DNA from 3 places in the Metabacillus schmidteae genome. Region 2 is predicted to be linked to each of the others. Evidence: predicted binding sites of a transcription regulator. Region 2 holds the regulator's gene; each other region holds the start of a gene.
What was found. The regulator LexA, encoded in region 2, represses DNA repair genes until DNA is damaged. The targets are predictions, from matches to a motif close to CGAACATATGTTCG.
Positions count from the first base shown of each region.

Region 1: the regulator LexA is predicted to act here: its motif matches at 4,904-4,917, upstream of ruvA (Holliday junction branch migration protein RuvA).
Region 3: the regulator LexA is predicted to act here: its motif matches at 5,557-5,570, upstream of HWV59_RS13595 (YolD-like family protein).

Region 1 covers NZ_CAESCH010000001.1:4,022,144-4,030,565, reverse strand. The annotation lists gene nadC (carboxylating nicotinate-nucleotide diphosphorylase) at 1-385, shown strand, start outside; gene nadA (quinolinate synthase NadA) at 398-1,507, shown strand; partial or broken gene safA (SafA/ExsA family spore coat assembly protein) at 1,820-1,976, shown strand; gene HWV59_RS19785 (YhcN/YlaJ family sporulation lipoprotein) at 3,425-4,150, shown strand; gene HWV59_RS19780 (BofC C-terminal domain-containing protein) at 4,278-4,799, shown strand; gene ruvA (Holliday junction branch migration protein RuvA) at 4,989-5,597, shown strand; gene ruvB (Holliday junction branch migration DNA helicase RuvB) at 5,607-6,611, shown strand; gene HWV59_RS19765 (DUF2905 domain-containing protein) at 6,604-6,804, shown strand; gene queA (tRNA preQ1(34) S-adenosylmethionine ribosyltransferase-isomerase QueA) at 7,087-8,115, shown strand; gene tgt (tRNA guanosine(34) transglycosylase Tgt) at 8,197-8,422, shown strand, end outside.
Region 2 covers NZ_CAESCH010000001.1:2,516,187-2,524,608, reverse strand. The annotation lists gene HWV59_RS12100 (YneF family protein) at 102-320, opposite strand; gene sirA (sporulation inhibitor of replication protein SirA) at 407-856, opposite strand; gene HWV59_RS12090 (DUF896 domain-containing protein) at 1,136-1,366, opposite strand; gene HWV59_RS12085 (YneB family resolvase-like protein) at 1,537-2,193, opposite strand; gene yneA (cell division suppressor protein YneA) at 2,229-2,540, opposite strand; gene lexA (transcriptional repressor LexA) at 2,696-3,316, shown strand; gene glnA (type I glutamate--ammonia ligase) at 3,396-4,730, opposite strand; gene HWV59_RS12065 (MerR family transcriptional regulator) at 4,793-5,194, opposite strand; gene HWV59_RS12060 (methionine gamma-lyase family protein) at 5,300-6,574, opposite strand; gene hflX (GTPase HflX) at 6,577-7,848, opposite strand; gene HWV59_RS12050 (trimeric intracellular cation channel family protein) at 8,128-8,422, shown strand, end outside.
Region 3 covers NZ_CAESCH010000001.1:2,808,779-2,817,200, forward strand. The annotation lists gene HWV59_RS13540 (ATP-dependent DNA ligase) at 1-381, shown strand, start outside; gene HWV59_RS13545 (hypothetical protein) at 725-994, opposite strand; gene HWV59_RS13550 (hypothetical protein) at 1,144-1,560, opposite strand; gene HWV59_RS13555 (hypothetical protein) at 1,705-2,091, opposite strand; gene HWV59_RS13560 (hypothetical protein) at 2,095-2,262, opposite strand; gene HWV59_RS13565 (hypothetical protein) at 2,357-2,545, opposite strand; gene HWV59_RS13570 (hypothetical protein) at 2,538-3,137, opposite strand; gene HWV59_RS13575 (hypothetical protein) at 3,273-3,416, opposite strand; gene HWV59_RS13580 (hypothetical protein) at 3,422-3,976, opposite strand; gene HWV59_RS13585 (hypothetical protein) at 3,976-4,182, opposite strand; gene HWV59_RS13590 (hypothetical protein) at 4,444-4,803, opposite strand; gene HWV59_RS13595 (YolD-like family protein) at 4,884-5,516, opposite strand; gene HWV59_RS13600 (hypothetical protein) at 5,633-6,013, shown strand; gene HWV59_RS13605 (Spo0E family sporulation regulatory protein-aspartic acid phosphatase) at 6,070-6,288, shown strand; gene HWV59_RS13610 (AAA family ATPase) at 6,374-6,934, opposite strand; gene HWV59_RS13615 (NUDIX hydrolase) at 6,993-7,493, opposite strand; gene HWV59_RS13620 (NUDIX hydrolase) at 7,530-7,976, opposite strand; gene HWV59_RS13625 (HAD family hydrolase) at 8,144-8,422, opposite strand, start outside.

The DNA of each region.
Region 1 (8,422 bases), 1.5 Mb from region 2:
TGGTTTTAATCATCGATTTGGACTATATGATGGTGTCATGATTAAGGATAACCACATTGCATTTGCAGGATCTATATCAAACGCTGTACAAAAAGTGAGAAAACAAACAGGTCATATGGTGAAGATTGAAGTTGAAATTGAAACGGAAGCACAACTTCATGAGGCTATTGAGGCAAGAGCAGATGTTATTATGTTTGATAATCGTTCACCGGAAGAAGTGGCAAGATTTGCCGAGATCACTCCAAAATCGATTATTACAGAAGCGTCAGGAGGTATTGGATTGGACAATCTTCCCGACTTTAAAAATACAAATGTTGATTATATTTCGTTAGGAATGCTGACCCACTCATATCAATCTTTGGATATTAGTTTGAACGTTAAATAGGGGGGAAAAGGAATGGAATTATTAGATATATTAGAACATGAAAAAAGAGAAATGATGCCTGAATGCTATAAAAATTTATCAATTGAAGAAATGGAGCAAAGAGTTTGGGAAATCAAACAAAAATTTGGATCAAAGCTGTATATTCCAGGACATCACTACCAAAAGGATGAGGTTGTCCAATTTTCTGATGTGACTGGTGATTCATTACAGCTGGCCCAGGCAGCAGCATTAAATAAAGAAGCAGAATATATTGTTTTTTGCGGTGTTCACTTTATGGCTGAAACGGCAGACATGCTTACATCTGAACATCAAAAAGTCATTCTGCCGGACATGAGAGCCGGCTGCTCTATGGCTGACATGGCTGACATCGAGCAAACGGATCGTGCCTGGGAAAAACTTCAGAACATATTTGGAGATACGATTTTACCTTTAACATATGTTAATTCTACAGCGGCTATTAAAGCATTTGTTGGTAAAAATGGTGGGGCAACGGTTACTTCTTCAAATGCAAAAAAAATGTTGGAGTGGGCTTTTAAGCAAAAAGAACGAATTTTATTTCTGCCGGACCAGCATTTAGGGAGGAACACAGCCTTTGAATTAGGGATCCCATTAAACCGAATGGCAATATGGAATCCAATTACTAATGAGCTTGAATACAATGGAAATGAAGAAGATATTATTGTTATTCTTTGGAAAGGCCACTGCTCAGTACATGAAAATTTCACCGTGAAAAATATTGAACATATCCGCCAAACAGAACCGGATATGAAGATTATTGTTCATCCGGAATGCAGCCGTGAAGTTGTGGAATTATCTGATTATGCTGGATCGACCAAGTATATTATTGACATGATAGAAGCTGCAAAAAAAGGAACAAAATGGGCGATTGGAACAGAGATGAACCTTGTAAATCGATTAATTCAAACCCATAAAGATAAAAGGATTGTTTCTCTAAACCCTTTTATGTGCCCATGTTTAACAATGAATCGAATTGATTTGCCTCACCTATTATGGACGTTAGAAGGTCTGGAAAATGGTGAAATTATTAATCAAATTACAGTCCCGGAAAATATAACAAAGGATGCTGTTTTGGCATTAGATCGTATGTTAGTTAATGTATAAAAGGAAAAAGGAATCAGCCACTACTTAAAATGGCTGGTTCCTTTTTTTGTTTAGGTTAATAAATTCAGACTATTTAACATATGCATGATAATAAGCTTGCTTTTATAGGTTTATCCACTTTTATAAGCTTTTTATCATATTCACCATTTTACATTCATAAATTGTTATGAAGTTTGTTGGCATTATGCATCTGTTTATACTTGTTCAACATAATGAATTAAGAAAGTGAATAAGAAAATCATTATGTTCATTCCTACATCATGTACAAATGATGATGGTAGATGTTTATTTTTTTGCTTAGGAGGGAAAGCGTTGAAAATTCATATTGTCCAAAAAGGCGATACTTTATGGAAAATTGCAAAAAAATATGGGGTTGATTTTGAAGAACTAAAGAGCATGAATACACAATTAAGTAACCCGGATTTAATTATGCCAGGAATGAAGATTAAAGTGCCTTCAGGGAATGTTGCAGTTAAAAAAGAAGCACCAATTCAACAGGCTGCACCAATTAAGAAGGAAATGCCGAAAGCCGAACATCCATTTGCAAAGGAAAAACCAAAGGCTGTTGTTGATGTTGAAGATACAGTTCCTAAAGAGCCTGTATCAGAAAAACCTTCAAAACCGTATATACCTCCTGTACCTAATGCTCAGCATCCGGTATATACTGGGATGGATGTGAATAATTATTATACGGTGAATATGGCAATGATGCCAAATATATCCAATCCACCTTTACCACAAAAGCCGGCAAATGTGTTACCTGAGATGACAAAAGAAGAGGCAGAAGTAGAAAAAGCAGAGCCATATTACTTACCAGAAGAAAAACATGAGGAGGATTCAAAAGATATGGCAAACATGCCTAATATTCCAAACATGCCGAACATTCCTAATATGCAGATGCCAACACAAACACAACCAGCGATGTATCAGCCGCAACAAGTTGCACCACAGTACATGGTTCCAGTATCACCGGTTTTACCAGGTTCAGGACTATGTCCACCTTATTATCCAATGCATCCGATGCATCAAATGCATCCAATGCCATATGGGTACAGCCCGGCAATGATGCCACAAGCACAACCGTACCCAACAGCAGTTAGTCCTGCTGAATTTGATGAAGATGATGATTACGATTACGATAATCCTCATTATACAGCACCAACTATGCCTTATCCACAGGCTGTTGCTCCTGCACATTATGGGCATGGTTTCCCGGTTAATCCATATGCGGGTGTACCTGTTTCACCTGTATTGCCGGGACCGGGATTTGGAGGCTATCCAAATCAAGTAATGGGAGCATATGATGAAGCACCTGATCAATATCAAAATATGCCGAATCAGGCATACCCTCAAGGAGTCGCACCTGCGTATGATCAAGGAGATTGTGGATGTGGCGGTCCGGCACCAGCACCATATGGCTATCAAATGCCGATGCAGCAACCTTTCTATGGTCAACAGCCAATGATGGCACAACAACCAATGATGGCACAACAACCTTTTGCACCATACGGGCAACAACAAGGATTTAATCCAGCCCAACAAATGCAGGGGCCAGGTGGTCAAATGTTTGGCATGCCAAACTATGATCGCGAGGAAGAAGAGGATTAAGAATTAACAAAAGCAGGGGGAATTTTCCTCCTGCTTTTTTACTGCTTTGGAAATTAAAAATTCTTGAACTGTGGATAAGCGCTTCCAGGTCATAAGCCACAAATGAATTGAAGACAAAGAACGTCTTTATTCATTTGCGTCTTATTTGCCCTAGGCTGTTCAAGGCGCTTGCGCTTTTGTTCTTTCCCCATTATTTAAAAGTATTGTCGATAACTAACAGAGTCATCCTCCTTGTTTAGGTACATGATAATATTGAGCATCTCTTATGCTCACAGTTCATAGTATCTTTATTCCAGGGAGGTTGTTGTTTTGACAAAAGGTAAAAAAGCCATAGCTTTTACTGCATTAGCACTTTTAACAACAGGTTTAACAGCTTGTAATGGGGACCAAGGTGCTGTAGAAAATACCCGAAACACAAATCAAGCTCAACCGATAGGATATTATACAAACGAAGATACTAATGGTGCAGATAATGAAGGTCCTGTTACAGAAATGATGGATGGGATGAATGATGGTGATAATAGAAATCATTATTTTCGCCAAGTGGATAATAGAAACAACAATCGAAATATGAGCAATCCTACAGTTCCATTAGGAAACAATGATACAGGACTTGTTCGGGATAATCGCTACAGCAATGGAGATGCGAATTATCATAGACATTTGAATGAAGTAGGTTATTATAACCGCGGAGACGGTGAGATTGCACAAAAAATAAAAAATAATATAGAGAAAATGGACAATGTTGATAATGCACGAGTTCTAGTGACAGATGATAACGTGCTGGTTGCCGTTGACTCCAATGATCGTAATGATCGTGATATGAAGGAAAAAATCACCAACCAAGCCCGTAAAATGGCCGATGGAAGAGATATACAAGTTGTAACAGATGAAGGGACATTTAGGCGTATTCGAAACATCGATAATGATATTCAAAATGGTGTTGATAAGGATGTCATTGACACCGATATAAACGAATTACTGAACAATCTTGGAGATGCAGTGCAACGTCCTTTTAATGCGAATAACCGATAATATTTAAAAACAAGGAGCAAATGCCCCTTGTTTTTTTTGTAAGAGTTTTTGGTTAAAAATACTATTAATGGCTACAATAATAAAAGATGAAGTGTGAATTTATATGAGCGAGGTGAGATAGGTGAGAATGACTTATCACAGTCGCATCCTTACCGTATGTAGTTTTGTTTTTCTCTTTATTAGTCTTATGAGCATTAATACAACGCCTATCATGGCACAAGAAAATAGTATAAAGCAGCCTTTATCTGTAAAAGTGGTATTGCAAAGAAAATATTTAGATGGTGAAGTAAGTGAGGAAATTATCCAAGAGAAAGTAGCTTCTATAGAAGAAATTGTGGAAATGTATTCGGAATGGCAACTTCTTGAACAAAAAAACGACAGTGTAATACTTCAAAGAGAAGTTGATGATATATCACCTTTATTAAAGACAAATGGATATTTCGGCATTACAGGGGATGGGACTTTTTCAATTTTTAACGGTAGACCAGGTTCAAATGATGTAATTCAGTCTTTTTTTCAAATTGATGTGAAAAAATTAGAAAGCCATAAACATGATGAATTAATAGAAGGAATAAGAATCGAATCTAAAGATCAGTATTTAGAAGTTCTAAAAATATATGAGACATATTCTAAGGTTGAAAAGAAATGATCTTATAAGCTAATTCGAGAAATAAATTCGGGTTAGCTTTTTTTAATGAGAATTGCAAATTTGCAATTCAAAGTAAACCATATTAATGGTATTATATAATGATGAGAACAATTGTACGCTAAATATAAAATTCTTCTGATGAAAGAAATTATTTGTTACAATGAGGTACAGTCACAAGAGGTGAGAGCAATGATTGAATTTATTAAAGGATTTGTGGATCATATAACCCCTGAGTATATCGTGATCGATCATCACGGAATTGGCTATCAAATTCATACTCCTAACCCTTTTAGTTATTCAAAAAATCGAAAAGAAGAAAATATTGTCTATACATATCAACATGTCAGAGAAGATTTAATCGCGTTATACGGGTTTTCTACGCGCGAGGAAAAAGCTTTGTTCATGAAACTATTAAATGTAACAGGGATCGGACCTAAGGGGGCTTTAGCCATTTTAGCTTCTGGAAATCCGTCACAAGTTATCGAGGCAATAGAAAATGAAAATGATACGTTTTTAGTAAAGTTTCCAGGAGTAGGGAAAAAAACAGCTCGTCAAATCATTCTGGATTTAAAAGGAAAGCTTGGCGATATAGCTGCCTTATATTCCCCAGATCTCTTTAATCATGAAGAATTAGAAGATAAAGAGTCAGCAAATCATGCATTAAGTGAAGCAATTGAAGCGTTAAAAGTGTTAGGATATGCTGAACGTGAGATTAAAAAAGTTGTCCCATCCTTACAAGAAGAATCGTTAACAACAGATCAATATGTAAAAAAAGCATTGCAAAAGCTATTAAAGTAAGGTGATAACATGGATGAACGCCTTGTATCAAGTGAAGCGGATCTACAAGAATCATTTATAGAACAAAGTTTAAGACCACAGTCATTGTCACAGTATATAGGCCAAGATAAAGTGAAGGAAAATTTAAGAGTGTTTATCGAAGCTGCTAAGATGCGAAACGAAACACTTGATCATGTCCTTTTGTATGGACCACCTGGCTTAGGGAAAACAACTTTAGCAACGATTATTGCAAATGAAATGGGAGTTAATATAAGAACAACCTCTGGACCGGCAATTGAAAGACCGGGTGATCTTGCAGCTGTATTAACTGCACTTGAACCGGGGGATGTTTTATTTATTGATGAAATTCATCGTTTGCATCGATCGATTGAAGAAGTGTTATATCCTGCGATGGAAGATTTTTGCTTGGATATCGTTATTGGTAAAGGTTCCACTGCAAGATCTGTCCGTTTAGATCTCCCGCCGTTTACCTTAATTGGTGCTACGACGAGAGTGGGACTTCTAACAGCTCCACTTCGTGATCGATTTGGTGTCTTAAGTAGACTAGAATATTATGATGAACAACAGCTTTCTTATATTATTGAAAGAACAGCTGATCTTTTTGGCATTGGATTGGAACATGAAGCAGCAATTGAAATGGCCAGAAGATCCAGGGGAACGCCACGAATCGCCAACAGGCTTCTAAAAAGAGTCAGAGATTTTGCTCAAGTTATGGGAGAAGATACCATATCAACTCAATTAGCGGTTGATGCACTTGAAAGACTTCAAGTTGATAAACTTGGCCTTGATCATATTGATCACAAACTTCTTCTGGGGATTATTGAGAAATTTCGTGGCGGACCGGTTGGAATCGATACAATTTCGGCAACAATAGGAGAAGAATCACATACAATTGAGGACGTTTATGAGCCGTATTTATTACAAATTGGTTTCCTGCAAAGAACCCCAAGGGGAAGAATTGTAACAGATCTTGTTTATAAACATTTTCAAATGGAGGCTCCTTATCATGATTGATTTTCCAAAAATATTAATGATCATTGGCGGAATCCTTCTAATAGTTGGTTTTTTTATGCAGTTTATTGGAAAACTACCAGGTGATATTGTATTTAAAAAAGGAAATACAACGGTCTTTTTCCCAATTGTAACGTGTATAGTTATCAGTATTATTCTATCGTTTGTATTCTCGATTTTAGGTCGATTTAAATAAATAGCTCTATTTTAGAATCTTGTTTTTTAACAGTTCCTTTGAGCAAAACTATTTAGGTTGATTGGAGCGAAAGGTGCGAGACTCCTGTGGGAGCAGCGGGACAGGTGAGACCCCGCAGTCGCAAAGCGACGAGGAGGCTCACCGCACGCCCCACGGAAAGCGAGCATCCTGTAGCGGAAATCAACCAACCGAATACTAATCTAAGAACTACAAAGATTGTGAAAACAACCAATATAAAGAATAGCACTGATAAATAAGTAAGATAGAAATTAGGTGAATGTTTTGAAAGTAGAATTATTTGATTTTTATCTTCCTGAAGAATTAATTGCACAAGTTCCGTTAAAAGAACGTGATGCGTCAAGGTTAATGGTTCTTCAAAAAGATAATGGTGAACTTAAACACGAATCGTTTAAGTCTATAATTAATTACTTACAAGCTGGTGATTGCTTAGTATTAAACAATACTAGGGTAATGCCTGCACGATTATTTGGTATGAAAGAAGATACTGGTGCCGGTATCGAAATTTTACTGTTAAAGCAACAGGAAGATGATGTGTGGGAAACACTTGTCAAACCTGCTAAAAGAGTGAAAGCAGGAACAGTAATTACATTTGGTTCCGGCAGTTTAAAAGCAACTTGTGTTGGAACGAGTGATCATGGCGGCAGATTGCTGAAGTTTGATTATGACGGAATTTTTTATGAAGTACTTGAGAAATTAGGAGAAATGCCCTTACCACCGTATATAAAAGAACAATTAGATGATCGTGAACGCTATCAAACTGTTTTTTCCCGTGAAATTGGTTCTGCGGCAGCTCCGACAGCTGGATTACACTTTACTGAGGAAATTCTTGACCAGTTAAAGGAAAAAGGAGTTCATATCGCCTTCATTACTTTACATGTTGGGTTAGGAACCTTCCGTCCCGTAAGTGCTGATACAGTAGAAGAGCATGAAATGCATGCAGAATTTTATCAAGTAACAGATGGAACGGCTGCACTGTTAAATAACGTGAGATCGAATGGTGGAAGGATAATTACAGTCGGAACAACTTCTACAAGAACCCTTGAAACGATTGCAGCTAAACATAATGGTCAATTTGTTGCTGAAAGTGGCTGGACGAATATTTTTATTTATCCGGGCTATGAATTTAAAGGAATTGACGGAATGATTACAAATTTTCATCTCCCTAAATCATCCCTGATTATGTTAGTTAGTGCTTTGGCTTCAAGAGAATATGTATTACATGCATATGAAACAGCAGTAAAAGAGAAGTATCGCTTCTTTAGTTTTGGAGATGCAATGCTTATTATCTAAATAAAATATGGTTTTCATATAAGAGGTGTGGATGAGCTGTTGAACAGCTCTTACACTTTTCTTATTTAAGGAGGAAATAAGGTGTCAACTTCACCAATTCGGTACGAACTTATAAAAACATGTAAACAAACAGGAGCACGTCTTGGAAGAGTTCATACTCCACATGGCAGTTTTGAAACGCCTGTGTTCATGCCTGTTGGGACATTAGCAACGGTCAAAACAATGTCACCAGAAGAGCTTAAGGAAATGGGAGCAGGTATTATTCTAAGTAATACATATCATTTGTGGTTACGTCCAGGAAATGAGA
Region 2 (8,422 bases):
GATACTCTGATGAAAAATTCACTAATTGTTTTTATTCATAAAAGATAACGTATAATATATATCAACACAAGTCTTTAAACCTTGTTATACCAACGTTTTTCTTATTTTTGCATTTTGTTCATTTGAGACATCATTTGATTAATTTTCTTTTGGGATGGTTTCATTCCCATTTGCATCATCATCATTTTTAGCATTTGCTCATTAATAGGTGGATTTTTCTTCAGGTAATCCATCATATATTTACGCGCAATGAAAAATCCTAGTGCAACTCCAGCAAGTAGTGCTAGAACGCCTACTAGAATAACAACCCATAATTCCATTGGTACTCCTCCTTCATGTTGTCTATCTTACAGTGTACTAAATCAATAGCTATTATACAACATTTGAACTATAATTTCTCTATATTTCAGCCAAAATTTCTTTCTTTTATAGGGTTTAACCAACCATATCTTTCACCTTTAAAATCCATTGCTAAAAAACAAGGATCAAACTTTCTTAACACTTCAAAAAAAATGGTTTCCGCTTCAAAACTTCCATCAGAAGAAAGTTCTAGATGGCGATTTTTTACAATAAGCGTTGCGTTGCCGACGTTTCCTTTTAGTACAATTTTATGTATATTATGAAACATTTGATAATCCGAACGTTTTGATAGATGAGTTCCTAGCAGTTGATGTATAAATAATGCCGGGATTGGCTTAGTGATATACTGTATTTGCTTTTCAATTGTACTTCCATGAGCTGAACGTACTGTTGTCCAGTGAAAGTCTTGAAACAGATGGTAGATTTTAGATTCCCGTCCAAAGTAGTGACTTGCAAACTCTTCTTCTATTAAATATATATAATAGTGTCTCACCATTTCACTCTCCCCAACTATCTATTTCTCACATTATATAAGAAATCAAAAGAAATAATTGTCTTAAACTGGAGAGAGAAGACACTATTTTTGTCGAACAGAACTGATAATTTTTGTTATAATATAGATGTTAAAAATATTACGGTTCCACTGCAGGCACTTTCTTTCCATGGACAGTACTGGAATGCACCTGCATAGCTTTCTTAAGCACCAGGCTTACCTCAGCTCTCCATGCTCTACAGGAAAATAAAAAATAGGAGGAATGATAGTTGCTCCTCCTATTTAATGAAGATCTTTTCTTCTCTCATTTTTAATTTTTTGAGGGGTTACATCATTGCCATTTGGATCAACAACTGTAACACCTTTTAGTGTATTCTTCATCGAAGAACGAAAAGCATGTAAATAATCATTGCGTAAAGTTTGTTGTTCTACCTTCTCTTCTTCCGTTAAGCCCTCAGTTTTTGATTTCTTTGATAATTCATTTATTCGATCTATTTTAGATTTAGGTAACATTCAATACTACTCCTCTCAACACTAGTCTATTCTAAACAGGTAAAATAGTCTAAATTATGTTTTAACAAAATCTATAATTTAGATATACTTTTCCTACAAATGTCATCATACTAAACAGCGAGACAAATGACAACTAATAAGTATGGAAGTACTAGTACTGAGATCAACTCTCATTTCGAGTTGAATTGAGTTTCTTCAATGTGCTCTTTATATCTTCTATGAACTGTAGCTTTACTAACATCAAATCCAAGTCCTCTAAGGGTAGCAGCTATTTCTTGAAATGTTAGATCCTTATTTCTCAACTTAATTATTTCTTCAAGTGGGACCTCAATCTTCTCTCTACCTCCTGCTTGGTCTTGGTTCTTAAGATTTTTTTGAGGATTAAATCCATTCTGGATAGCACGCTGCATCCCTCTTTTAATCTTATAATTTATCAGCTTTCTTTGAAATTCTTCAACTGTAGCCAGTATACTCAGTATCATTGAATCTGTTTCAGATAACTCCGGCTCACCTTTTTCGTTTAAAGTGAAAATGGATGCTTGTAGTTTCTTTATTTCATGTAAAAGCGCGATCTTTGCGTGACCACGCCCTAATCTAGTATCATCTTGAACTAAAAGGACAGATGCTTTCTTATCTTTTAACAACTCAAGCGCTTCAATAATTCCATCCCTATCTACATCATATCCACTATGTCTTTCTTCTATTATTTTAATAACGTTCATATTGTGAGTTGCAGCTAGTGAAAGAAGCTCTTCTTTTTGTCTTTCAATTGAAGTATCTTGTGTATCTTTCTCTGTACTAACTCGACAATAAATAACGGCCTTCATTTTTATCATCACCTATTCACTAGATCTGTGTTAATTCATTCACTTGCTATTTGTTGAAATTGATGAACTTCTTCTTTATGTATTGGTACAAAAACGATTTCTCCTGGTGTTAATGTAGAAGAATGAATCTCATTTTTCTCCTGAACCCACTTGACAAAATCCTGTTTTGAAATATTATGTTTATCTTGAAATTGATCTGCAATCGTCCAGAGACTATCACCTTTTTTAATTTCAACTTGGTGATAGTTTTCTAAACTATCGGTTTTATTGGTATAAGTAATTCCTACTGTTATGGCTAATAGTACAACAAAAAAAGCTAGAATGTAAGATAAAGACTCTTTTTTCATAAGTAACACCTCATAAGAATATTTGTTCGTATTTATAAGTAAAGTATAGTACGAACAATTGTTCTAGTCAAGTGTTTTTTCGAACTTATGTTTGTATATAAAGGTAAATGATGCTATAATAAACATAAATTAGAGGATCCGAGGTGTCACAAAAGATGACAAAACTATCAAAAAGACAACAAGATATCTTAAGCTTCATAAAAGATGAGGTCCAAAAGAAAGGATATCCACCTTCTGTTCGCGAAATTGGTGAAGCGGTGGGACTGGCTTCAAGCTCAACGGTCCATGGACATTTAGCTAGATTAGAATCCAAAGGATTGATTAGAAGAGACCCCACAAAACCTAGAGCAATTGAAATCTTAGAAGAAGAAACAAATCATATTCCAAAAATTAATGTAGTAAATGTCCCGGTCATCGGGAAAGTAACAGCAGGGCTTCCGATTACAGCTATCGAGAATGTTGAAGAATATTTTCCTTTACCTGACCGTTATGTTTCGGAAGATGAACATGTTTTTATGCTGGAAATTATGGGTGAAAGTATGATTGAGGCTGGTATTTTAGATGGAGACTTAGTAATTGTCCGTCAGCAACAGACGGCTAACAATGGTGATATTGTTGTTGCTATGACAGAAGATGACGAGGCAACATGTAAGAGATTCTTCAAAGAAAAAGACTATATTCGCCTGCAACCTGAAAACTCTACGATGGAGCCAATTATTTTACGAAATGTTAGTATTTTAGGAAAAGTAATTGGGGTTTATCGAACAGTACACTAAGCTTATCTTCTTAGAAGATAAGCTTTTTTCATATAAAAAAACAAATAAAGCCTCAACAGAGGTTGAGGCTTTATTTCTATTAATACATTGACATGTATTGTTCTCTTTCCCATGGGTGTACTTGCGTGCGGAACATATCCCATTCGATTTCTTTCGCTTCAATGAAGTGCTCGAATAAATGTTCACCTAATGCATGTTTCATAGTGCTGTCTGCTTTTAGTAAATCTAATGCTTGAGCCAATGTTGCCGGTAAATCAACAATACCATTTTCAACACGCTCTTCTTTTGACATAACATAGATGTTACGGTCAATTGGTTTTGGAGCATCAAGATTGTTTTTAATTCCATCAAGACCTGCAGCTAATAAAACACTCATTGCTAAATAAGGGTTTGCAGCAGGGTCAACACTACGTACTTCAACACGTGTACTTAAGCCGCGAGATGCTGGAATACGAATTAATGGACTTCTGTTTTGTGCAGACCAAGCAACATAACAAGGTGCTTCATAACCAGGTACAAGACGTTTGTAAGAATTTACTGTTGGATTTGTAACTGCTGTAAATGCTGGTGCATGCTTGATAACACCTGCAATAAATTGTCTTGCCGTATCACTTAATTGAAGATCTCCATTTGGATCCAGGAATGCATTTTCCCCTTTGCGGAATAAAGATAAGTTCATATGCATACCTGAACCATTAACTCCAAATAATGGCTTAGGCATAAATGTAGCATGTAAACCATGTTTACGAGCAATTGTTTTAACAACTAGCTTGAATGTTTGGATATCGTCACATGCTTTAATTGCATTTGCATATTTAAAATCGATCTCATGCTGTCCTGGTGCAACTTCGTGGTGAGAAGCTTCAATTTCAAAGCCCATCTCCTCTAGTTCAAGAACGATATCACGACGGCAGTTTTCGCCAAGATCTGTTGGTGCTAAATCAAAATAACCACCATTATCATTTAGTTCTAGAGTCGGCTCGCCTTTTTCATCTAACTTAAATAAGAAAAATTCAGGTTCTGGCCCTAAGTTGAAATCAGTAAAGCCAAGCTCTTCCATTTCAGCAAGAATACGACGTAAATTATTACGTGGATCACCTGCAAACGGAGTACCATCCGGATTGTAAATATCACAGATAAAACGAGCTACTTTTCCTTTTTCTGCTGTCCAAGGGAAGATAACAAATGTATCTAAGTCAGGATATAAATACATATCAGATTCTTCGATACGTACAAAACCTTCAATTGAAGAACCATCAAACATCATTTTATTGTCAAGTGCTTTATCTAACTGACTTGTTGGGATTTCAACGTTTTTGATCGTTCCAAGTATATCCGTGAATTGTAATCGGATATATTTTACATTATTTTCTTTTACTAAACTTACAATATCTTCTCTTGAATATTTAGCCACTTGAAAATCTCCTCTCCAATTTCAAAAAGTTATATTCAATTTTTTCATTGCTACTATAATAATTAATGGAAGAATCTTGACATGTCTCCATGTCTTAATGTAGGCCGATTAAAACGACCTGCCTGCATAAGCTCGGATTTAAGAAGTTTTCGTAATTCTGAATCGCTAAGATCAGGTTTTTCAACCGTTTTAGGTTGCTCTTGTTTTTCTTCATTATGTGTACTTTTACGAGAGAAAATTTCTTTAATTCCCGCTAGGTTCACACCCTGCTCAATCAGATTACGAATCTCCAATAATTTATCTACATCGTTAAAAGAAAATAATCTTCGATTGCTCTCCGTTCTAGCTGGAAAGATCAATTCATTTTCCTCGTAATAACGAATTTGCCTTGCAGATAAATCAGTGAGCTGCATAACAATTCCAATAGGAAATAGGGGCATTGAGCGTCGAATATTATCACTCATGTTATTCGCTCCTTTTAGTTAACTGATTTCATTATAACCTATGTAACATTATGTGTCAATCAAATGTCAGCTTACATAACATAGATTCACCATCTATTTTGGTAGTTAACTAACAATTGAGATTAAGTTTTTGTCTAGTAAAGAATCGACTGCTGAACAAACTGCAATCTTCACATGAGTGTATGTAAGGCCGCCTTGGACATATGCGACATAAGGCGCCCTGAGTGGTCCATCTGCAGACAACTCAATGCTAGCTCCTTGTATAAACGTACCTGCTGCCATTATGACATCATCTTCATACCCAGGCATATAATTCGGATATGGTGTTACATGAGAATTAATAGGTGAAGAATATTGAATTGCTTGACAAAATGCAACCATCATGTCAGGATCATCAAATTGAACAGACTGTATTAAGTCCGTTCTCTTACTGTTCCACATCGGGCTTGTCTTTAACCCAAGTTCCTCTAAGAATGCGGATGTGAATACCGCTCCTTTCAAAGCTTGTCCCACTACATGTGGAGCTAAGAAGAAACCCTGGTACATTTCCTGCAGACTATATAAAGATGCTCCAGCTTCGGCTCCTATTCCCGGAGATGTCATGCGATATGAGCAAGCTTCAATTAGCTCTTGCTTTCCTACAAGATAACCTCCTGTTTTAGCAAGTCCTCCGCCAGGATTTTTAATTAGTGATCCGGCCATTAAATCTGCACCAACATGACAAGGTTCTAATTGTTCTACAAATTCACCATAGCAGTTATCTACGAAAATGACAATATCTTCTTTTAAAGATTTAACAAAATTTATCATTTCTCTTATTTCTGCTATTGTAAACGATGGTCTTGTTGCATATCCTTTTGATCTTTGGATTCCAATCATTTTGGTTTTGTTTGTAATAGCATGTTTCACTGCTTCATAATCAACTGCTCCATTATCCATTAATTCAACAGTTTGATAACCGATTTGGAATTCTTTTAAAGATCCGACCCCACTACCTCTTATTCCTACAATTTCTTCAAGCGTGTCATACGGCTTGCCTGTGATATATAGAAGTTCATCACCTGGTCTTAAAACTCCAAACAGCGCGATGGATATGGCATGAGTGCCCGAGATAATTTGCGGTCGAACTAATCCTGCTTCACCGCCAAACACATCTGCATAAACCTTTTCCAGTGTATCCCTTCCTATATCGTCATAGCCGTAGCCTGTAGATGGCATAAAGTGAGAGTCACTAACTCTATGATGTTGAAAGCTTTTTAAAACCTTGAATTGATTCAGTTCACTCATTTTGTCTATTTCTAAATGAATAGATTGTATCTTTTTTTCTACATTTTCAACTATCGGTGCGAGCTTTTCACCATATTTCAAAAAATTAAACATTTTTAACCCTCTCCGTTAAACTTCTCTAGTTGTGAATTAATTGAATGTTCAGGCAGAACAAACCCCTCAATTTCATACATTTCTCTTTCCTCATTAAACTGTAATTGTACAATTAATGACTCTGTTTTTAATTGAGAAATTAATCTCCCTTCATTTGATGGTACAAGGATGGAATAGTGTTTCATAGATCCCTTAGCAATCGATTCAACTTTAGCTAATAAATGTTCTAAATCTTTTTTGTCAAATGCTGTAATTTTTACATAATCAGCAGAAGGAGACGGTACAAATGAATTTGGAGCATTATCCTTTTTATTATAAACTGTTAAAATCGGCTTATCTGTTACCTCGAGTTGATCTAAAAGTTTATAAACTGTTTCTTCATGGTTGGAATAGTCATCATTAGAGCTATCCACTACATGGAGAATAAGATCAGCTTCCTTTACCTCCTCCAATGTTGAGCGAAAAGCTGCAACAAGTGTAGTTGGAAGGTCTTGAATAAATCCAACAGTGTCTGTAATTAATGCTTGATATGTTGAAGGTAACAACACCTTGCGTGTCATCGGATCTAAAGTAGCAAATAAAAGATCTTCTTCAAAACTTCCTGCTGTTGTTAATCGATTAAAAATTGTTGATTTACCAGCGTTTGTATAGCCAACTAATGCAATTTGAAACGCCTGGTTTTTCTTACGACGCTCCCGATAACGATTTCTATGACGAACTACGGCCGAAAGCTGTTGTTTAATTTCATTAATTCGATTTCGTATATGTCGACGATCAGTTTCCAATTGAGTTTCACCAGGACCTCTTGTTCCAATTCCTCCGCCTTGCCGTGACAGGGAGATACCTTGACCTGATAATCTTGGGAGTAAGTATTGGAGTTGTGCCAGTTCAACTTGAAGCTTTCCTTCTTTAGACTTTGCACGTTGAGCAAAGATATCTAATATCAACTGTGTACGATCAATAATCCTCACATCTAAAATCGCTGATAAATTTCTAAGCTGACTTGGTGATAATTCATCATTAAAAATGACAATATCAGGACTAAGCTCTTCAACTATATTTAATAATTCATCAACTTTTCCTTTTCCAATATATGTAGCAGGATGTGGTCTCTCTCGTTTTTGAGTTAATTGAATGAGAACTTCCCCATTTGCTGTTTTTGTTAATGAAGCGAGCTCTTCCATCGAATACTGAAAGTGTTCATCATCCATCGTTTGTAACTGACACCCGGCTAATAAAACCTTTTCTTTAAGTGAGTCTACTGTATTATTCAATAAAAAACCCTTCCCTTACGCTATTTTAGCAACTTAATCATACCAAAGATTTACTCTCTTCACTAATTATTTCTACAGTATAGACATAATTATTCTGAATGTATTCTGGAGTTTGCAAGGAGTTTGGAATAAAATTCATTAGAAAAACACGACTTACCGCAAAGAATGGCGGAAATATATAGTTTAAATTATTCTTAAAGTACAAAAAAGCGTTGACCTTTACCTGTTTTCCCATTTAAAATTGTCTGAGCTATAAAAAGAGCACTCGGAGGAATGAAAATGACTTGGGAAGTATTAAGTATTATTGGTACCATAGCATTTGCAATAAGTGGAGCAATTGTGGCAATGGAAGAGGAATATGATATTTTAGGTGTTTATATTTTAGGAATTGTCACTGCTTTTGGTGGTGGTGCCATTCGAAATCTTTTAATTGGGGTTCCTATTTCAGCATTATGGGAGCAAGGACTTTTGTTTCAAATTGCTCTTTTGGCTATGACACTGGTATTTCTCTTTCCACATCGCTTATTAAAGCACTGGCATAAATGGGGAAACCTTACTGATGCGATTGGACTTT
Region 3 (8,422 bases), 290 kb from region 2:
TTATTAGATATAGAAGAGGGAAAGATTTTAGATGATGAACTTATTGTTTCTGATCAAAATGGAGTCCCTAACTTCGAATATATGATTGAGCGCTTTAAATCATCAAAAAGTAAACATTTTGTACAATTTGTTGTTTTCGATATAATTTACCATGGTGGTAAAGATATAACTTCTTTACCTTTGCTCTCTAGAAAGAAAATATTAGATGAGGTGATACGTGATGGAGAACATCCTCATATTGCTAAATCACAATACGTTATTGGTCACGGAGAAGCATATTTTAATTTAGTAAAAGAAAGAGATCTTGAAGGTATTGTTATGAAGAAGGTTGATTCCACATACCAAATCAATAAAAGATCTTATGATTGGTTAAGTTATTAATTACAAATTTATGAACGTCGATATTTATGGATTTAACGAAAGGGACAACTCTTTTTATGTTTCAAATAAAGGTGAACATGTTGGTGTTATGGAGTTCATGCCAGTAGAAGAACGTAAATTATTTCATAAAAATAAGCTAATTATCGAGACAAGAGGAGACCTTCAGTTAATTGATCCTATAAAATGTAATGTGAAATATCGTAATCTAACTTCATCTAAAAAATTGAGAATACCATCATTCAATCAGTGGATACAGTGAAAGGACCTTTAAAATGATATTAAAGGTCCTTTAATTACTCCATATAAGGGGTTCTTTTAATAAGAACATATATTGTTACGACTTTTACTCCGATTTTTCGGTCTCTTCATGTTTTTTTAGAAGTTCCTTAATTGCCTCATAGAGAGGGTGTGATGGATAGATTTCTATTTTGTAAGGATTATTTTGATTGACCATTGGCCCATGTTTTAAGTGCAAGTCTTTAGATTTCTTAAACATTTCCTCACGCGCCTTAACTTCTTCGTCAGATTCTATCTTTTTTCCAGATAGTTCATTTATGATGTCAGCAGCTTCTTTTCCAGTTATTTTAATTCTTTGATGGATATGTCTATACATTTCACACCTACTTAGAAAACTTTATTTTTCCTTTGCCTTTTACCGTTACTGTCGTTAATTTAACACCAGTCTTTGACACATATATTTCCTTACTTAAGGTCCCAGCTGGTTCAACGATTTTTTTTAGTGGTTTAAATGATCCAAACCCTTTATTTTGCTTTATCGAACACATACTTTGTGATCTCATTTAAGATTTGTTCATGGTCACTTGAAGATTCGGACATTAATTGCTGCAGATAACGATCCATTTCTACTGCATTAATAGATTTGTCTTTTAAAACTTCAAAATCTTGGTCTTTAAGCCTATGTAATTCAATTATAGGAGAAAATATTTTATTTTTAATTTCCTCTAAATCTTTGTATAACTTTTCTTTCATTTTTGAAGCTTCTTCTTTGTAATCTTCTTGGGATTTAAATCTGTCATATGCTTTTTTTACTAAGCTTTTGATCACTGTTTCTGAAAGTATAAGATCTCCTTCTGACCTTGCATACTTTATCTTCATTTGTGCCAGCTCAAAACTCTCTTTCTCATCATCTAAAAGATAGTCCCATAGTCTTTCATTCATTTAGTTTCTTCCTCCAGCCGTAATTTAATATTGAATTTAAAGGGATATGAATACTGTGGTGTGATTTTCTTTACTTCAAACCCTTGATTTACAGCATTTTTACAACGATTGATGAACTCTTTTTTTATTTTTTCTTTGTCTTTGTCATTCATGTTCATTTCGCAGCCTTTTCTGGAGATATTCTTCTATCAACTCACAAGGTAATGTATCTAGCATCTTATTTAAACCGAAATTGTAGGTAAGTATCTTCCAGGCATCATAACGATCTCTTTCACTTAGTAAGAGAAAACCGTTATCCATCTCCCACTTTTCAGGTAGGTAATATTCCACCACATCATAATTAATCGCTTGCGGTTCAAGTTTTATTTCAAGTTTAGGTTTATTCTTTTCTCGCTGAAAGTCATACATAAATATTTCTCGAAGTTGTTCTTCTGTATATGTAACTCTCATCCTCTTGACCATATCCTCATCCCATTGAGATATTCCCTTTTGATAAAATCCCTCAAATTCAGCTAAAAATTTAGGATCCATTAATCAATTACCTCCAATCCACCAAATAGCACCAGCGATTATAAAGCCTATATAAATCATGGCTGTATGCTCCATCAGCTTACTTGCTATGTTGTTTACTCGTACTTCTTCCTCGGATAACTCTTCATCATTCTCATAAAGGTTAAAAAACAGATTAATTCTGTCCTTCAAACTTGCATTCCCTTTGAATTTCACCACGAGAAAAAAGATAAAGAACGAAAAAAAGATAAATAAAATGGAATAATGTTCGATGTCAGGACTTAAGTTAATCATTATCTTTTAGTTCATGATCAGCTTTCAGCTTCAACTTACCTTCTTTGTGTAGCTGCAGTAATTCGTCAACATATTCCTCTGCCGTTTTGTTTTCATCGAATTCAACCCATTCTTCTTCTGGACTTTCTGCTCTTCGTTCAGCTTCGGCAAAATCATCATAGTTTCGATCTTTTTTACTCATTCCGACCACACTCCAACTCTTTTAATCTTTTATATGTACGTTCCTGAGCCGATTTAAAACCTTTTGTGAACGCTCTTATATACCTTTCTTGTTTCAAGTATATTCCACTTTCTCTAGCAGATTCTTCAGCCAATTTACGTATCTCTTCATCACTAAGCAGAAATTCTTCGGGTTTAATTTGAGGATCCTTATGTTCGACTGTCTCTTGTTTATCGAAAGTGTATCCTCTATCGATCATTAGCTGCTTGGCTTTTTCGATTTCTTTTTTAATACCTTCGAAACCTTGTCGCTGGGACTCAACAAAATCATTTAAAACTCTTTCGTAATAGTCCCTTGTGCTAACGCCTTGTTGAATATCGTAACCCTTCACTTCTTCACGATCTTTTTTCTTCAACCATTCCGCCTTTTCTTCCTCAATTAGAAGTTCGTCAGCAAGTACTTCCCACGCTGCTTTATCGTCTTTACGTTCACTCAACCAAACAACACCTCCATTAAGTAGTAAAACATAACCACTAATAGTAATAGTGAAAGTTCCAGCTGTTTGTTTTTCGATTTCTTTAATTCTTCTACAGTAGCCGATGTTTTTTTTCAAGCATCTTTCACACCGATAATAGCCACAAGGGAATTGATAATAGCAATTACAAACGTAATAAGCATCAACCAATCATTATACACATTCATTTTTATCACTCAATTTCTTCCAACTGCCTTTTCTTTATTTTTGGAATCAATAGCCTTGTTCATCGCCTGCAAGCTTTAACATTTTTAGATAATTTCTCGTAGTATCAGTTAAAATCTCTTGTGATACACCCTTTTTCCAGAGGGCTATTAACTGTTCAACTATTTCATCGACATTAATTTTATCACTCATTTTTATCACTCAACGACCTGACTGGTAACAGCACCTTTAAGTGGATTATTGATGTTACTATTACGGAATAAGTAATTAATTAATACTGGATCGGTATTAAATTCTTCAACTAACACTTTGCCTTCTAACATAAGCATAATAAAATCATACTTGATCTTAATGCCGAGACCATCTTTATTAATAATGTGAATAGGGTGTGCACCCTCGATAGAATAGCCATTGCTATCGTCAGAATCATCATGAATACCTTTCTTATTATTACAAGTAAACTCTGCATAATGATCAATGTTCGTGTTTCTTCGTTCTCCTAAGATTTCACGCAAAACGTCATAAAATCCGTTGATATTCTGTTGGAAAATTTCATTCTTTAAAAATCCATGCATTGATCCGTCTTCTTGTAGTTCTAAATGGTAAATATAAGGATCAATTCTTTCCCGTAAAGCTTTAATCCATTCTTCTCTTGTTAATGAACGATGTTCTCTACCCCAACGATTTACAGGTCCTTTATCAGCTGTTGTTTCGAATTGACGAATAATTCCTAGTGTATAAAATGTTCCCATCACCTTATCCCTTCTTCCTTTTCAGCTTTTTTGATCCAATTTCCGACTCTATCAATAAGATAATCTAAATTAAAGTTCACACATTCATAATCTTTCTGTGAAAGAAGACGTTTGATGTCATCAAGTTCGGTTTTAATAAACTTCAAATCATTTTTGTGATAATACTTCAATCTTTCTAGTTTTTTTGCGTCATTTTTTTCTCTCATTATCATCACTCTTATTCAATAAGTCTTTAAAACACCTTTATAACAGGTTTAAATGTACAAGACCTTATTGTCTTGGATATAAAAGGCTTCCTTCTATAGAAGCCTTCTTGTTAATCATATTGAATAGTCATGTTCAGGTTGGGACTATATGATTTCATTACATTTTAATCCCTGTTTCTTATAAGTTTTTATACATGGCCATTCCTTCCGTACTGTATCGCTAAGGTTAAAATCAAGAAAACTCTGTTAACCAAACTGTTTTTATAAGAGCTTACTAAGTCTATATTTACTCTTCTTTATTAAGTGTTTAGCTATTTGTTCAGAAATGCCAGCAAACTCTAACAAGGAAGTAATTTCTTTATCTTGCACACCTTTTCTCACTAACTCAAAAACAGCATAATGAGGTTCATACTTTTCGATTAGCTCTTTAAAGGCTAATTTAACGTCTAAATCAACCCAATTATCATCCAACCTAATTTGATTAAAAATCTTCTCCGAATATTTATAACTTTCAGGATCAATATTGTTATCATGTTTTTTACAATACATAGAATCACTCGTTCCTATTAACTTCGTGCTAACCATGAAATATAAATTAAATGGTATATCATGATTGTTCAAGGATCACTTACTATACAACCTTCTTTAAAACGAACAAGATTACATCAATTAAGCCGATCACACTTCCCCTTCTTTAAAAGTCAGATAGCTTCTACACCAACAATTTGTTTAAAAGAAATAGATTTTAATGACCCTTCTGCATCAATTATTTTTATCATTTTCTGAAATGGATCGACCTTTGATACAACTCCAGGTTCGCTTTTAACATATCCTTGATTTTCATATAGCTTAAACATTATTGGTTTTTCCATTTCTAAGGATTCCATAATATGATTGTTGATCACTTCTAATTCATCCTCATCAAGTATAGGCTTGGCTATTTTATTATCATCTTGAAAAACTTTTCGAACTCCCTTCCATTGGTCAGGTAGACTTTGAAAAGGAGCCCACTTCTTAGCTAGTCCTCGATCTTTAATGTTCTTCATCTTGAACTCCTTCTGTGCCTTAATCTTCTTTTCAAAAAGACTAATTTCATACGTCTGTAAATCATAAAAACCTCTGTCTATTAATTCTTTTTCTTTACCAATATGGTTTAACAAGTCTTTAGGAAAATGACTTGTGTTGTAATTTAGATCAATTGAATCATTGGGTGAATGCAGCTTACACACGAATAAACTTCCATTCCAATAATCTGTGCCAACAATGGTTAACAATTGCAACTCAGAAGGCACTCTTATTACAAACATAATCCTATACTGTTCATCATGATTCATTGGAAACCCCCTTCCATTAATTTGTTAGTTAAAGTATAATCGAATATATGTTCGTGTTCAATAATCGGAAAGATCAAATTGCTCAATCAAAATGCTGACAAAAAAGGAGAGGTTATATGAAGAAAGACTCCTATCAACTAGATATTCCAATGGATCTTAGCAATCAACTTGATCAATTAGCAGAAGAGATTGGGATGTCTAAAAATGCTATTATTCTTCTAAGTTTGTATTCATTTAGGGAAATGGTTAATAATGAGGGCTTTAGTGTTATTGGTATATTAGTGCCACCAGAAGGTGACGACAAATTTAGGTTACAGTGCTATTTACCAAACGGCTTAAAAGAAGATTTATTCAACATTGCGTTACAGCACTTTAACTTTACAAAGATTAACTGGATTGTAAAACTTGCTCTCAACACATTTATTTGTAACTTAACTTATTCAAAAACAAAGGTCTTTACAGGTCTTATTGATCCACGTTTTCGAATACATAACTAAACGTTTAGAGTTATTCGCCATATTTTTAACGATTAAATAGTTGGAGAGTGATTGAAATGAATTCCACCGATAAGCAGCTGTCTGATTTGATGATTCATTTAGATTCTGAAATTAATAAACTAAAAAAGGACCTTAAACTTTCAATAAATTCTAATGGCTTTATAAACCCAAAAACGTTAGATATTAGCCGTGAGATTGATCAATACGTTTTAGAATGTCAATACATAAAAATTAACAACATGAATAAGGCGAGATCCGTTAATAGGATTTTCTGATTATATATAAAAAAATCTGTTGGAAATAATACCAGCAGATTTTTTACTTCTATATATCTTTTCTTTATTAAATAAGCTATAAAAATTAGGAATTTCTTGCAATACTTACAATTCTTTGAATAACAGTCTTTATTTCCTCATTATCTTTAATTAAGAATAAATGATCTGCTTCTCCTTCTTTTGGTGCTATAACATCCCAGTTATCGTACTCAGACTGTTGTCTAGCTAGCACTTCCATAAAAGAAGAAGCACTTCTAAAAATACTCGTACTTCGCTGGCTCTTTTCGACTCTCTCACGAAGAACTTGGTCTGGTATATCAAAATTAACTATGATACTTACAAATCCTTTATTATGAAAATGTTCAAGTAGATCTAACCGACCTTTTTGATTACGATTTGCGTTGCAAAGAATGAGGTGATTATTAGCCTCATTAACTGCATAATCAACAATTGTTTGAGTTATAGCATACTTTAAAGTATTAGGTCCCTGTTTAGGTACTATGGATTTGTAAAATGAATTAATAAATTCAGCGTGGTTATCTTGATCAATTACAAGTGAGTCGTTTAACTGAAGTTCTAAAGCTTTAGCAAATGTGGTTTTACCACTATGGGTTTTGCCGACTGTAATAATAACTAACCTTTTCATAAATGCAACTCCATTCTGCAGAATACAGGCCATTTAGTCAAAGAACCATATTATTAATTCAAGAAAGATTTTCCAACCATTGTTTGTTCCACTGAAAATAAGCTTCTGAATTTTCTTCATTTAAGAATAAGGATTTTGGGTATTGTACAGCCAATTCTGGTATATTCAAAGGATTAAAATAACGTAATTCAACAGTTTCGCTATCTATTGGATTTAGGTCACCACTTTTTATTTCACAATCAAAAACATAGACATTATATTCAACTTTATGACCATTTGGATATTCATAACGAAAATCTTTACCACCAAATATCCCCAATAATTTCTTTGGAATAACAATTAGTCCTGTCTCTTCCCAAACTTCACGTACAACTGCTTCAGCAGGTGCTTCTCCAACTTCAATTGCTCCAGCTGGCAGACTCCACCTCTCTCCATTCCCTTTGTTCTGAAATAAAATCTCTCCCCTTTCATTACGGACTATTCCTGCAACACTTGGCACAAATAATAATTCATTTCCAACCTTTTCCCGAAGTTTTTTATAATAGTCAGACATCCCCATTTAAGGATCAGCTCCTATAAGCTTATTTTGTACAAACTAAATAATGTGTTTATTAATAATAAACCTAGCCCTTTCATCAATATGAGGAGGCAACTCACCAATATTGAAATATTTTAAATTTAAACTTTCATCATCATTAATGGATAAAACACCACTGGTACCCTCTGCAAGGTATACACATATAACGTTATAGACCTCATCACCGTTTGGGTATTGAAAATAAAAGTCTTTTCCTGACAAAACATCAAGAAATTTAAAATTCTCAGCTTTTAAACCAGTCTCTTCAAAAAGTTCACGTTCAGCAGTTTGTTCTAAGCTTTCTCCTATTTCCATAGCCCCACCTGGAAGACCCCATTCATCAGTATCGGATCGGTGTTGAAGTAGTATTTCTTTTTTATCATTTATAACAATTACAGTAGATCCAACCATAATGAATGGTCTGCTACCAATAAGCTCTCTCATCTCTTTTATGTATTCAGCCATTACTTTACCACTTTTAATTAAGACTGTTAGATTACCTTCTTTTAAATGAGAATATAAGATATTTCTTATTTTGTAAGTATTTCTTTCTATCCTTAAATAACTCAACAAAAAAGGTTCTTATCCTTATTCTCAAAACGTTGCTTGATTGTGAAGAAGAGATTTAAAATCTATTTGGTAGATAAAATAGTATCATTTCTATTTATAATATCTGTTAACCCATTAAGACTATATATTACTTTGACATTTGTATTTGCTGCTTTATTATTTCGATTTAACCATATACCTACCATCCCAGCTTCATTACTTCCTATTGCGTCAGTTTCAAGCCTATCGCCTATATAATAACTTTTCCTAATTGGAACCTTCACTTTTATACATGCTTTTTTAAAGATAGTAGGATCTGGTTTAGCTACTCCTATTTCACTTGAAGTAATAATACATTCAAA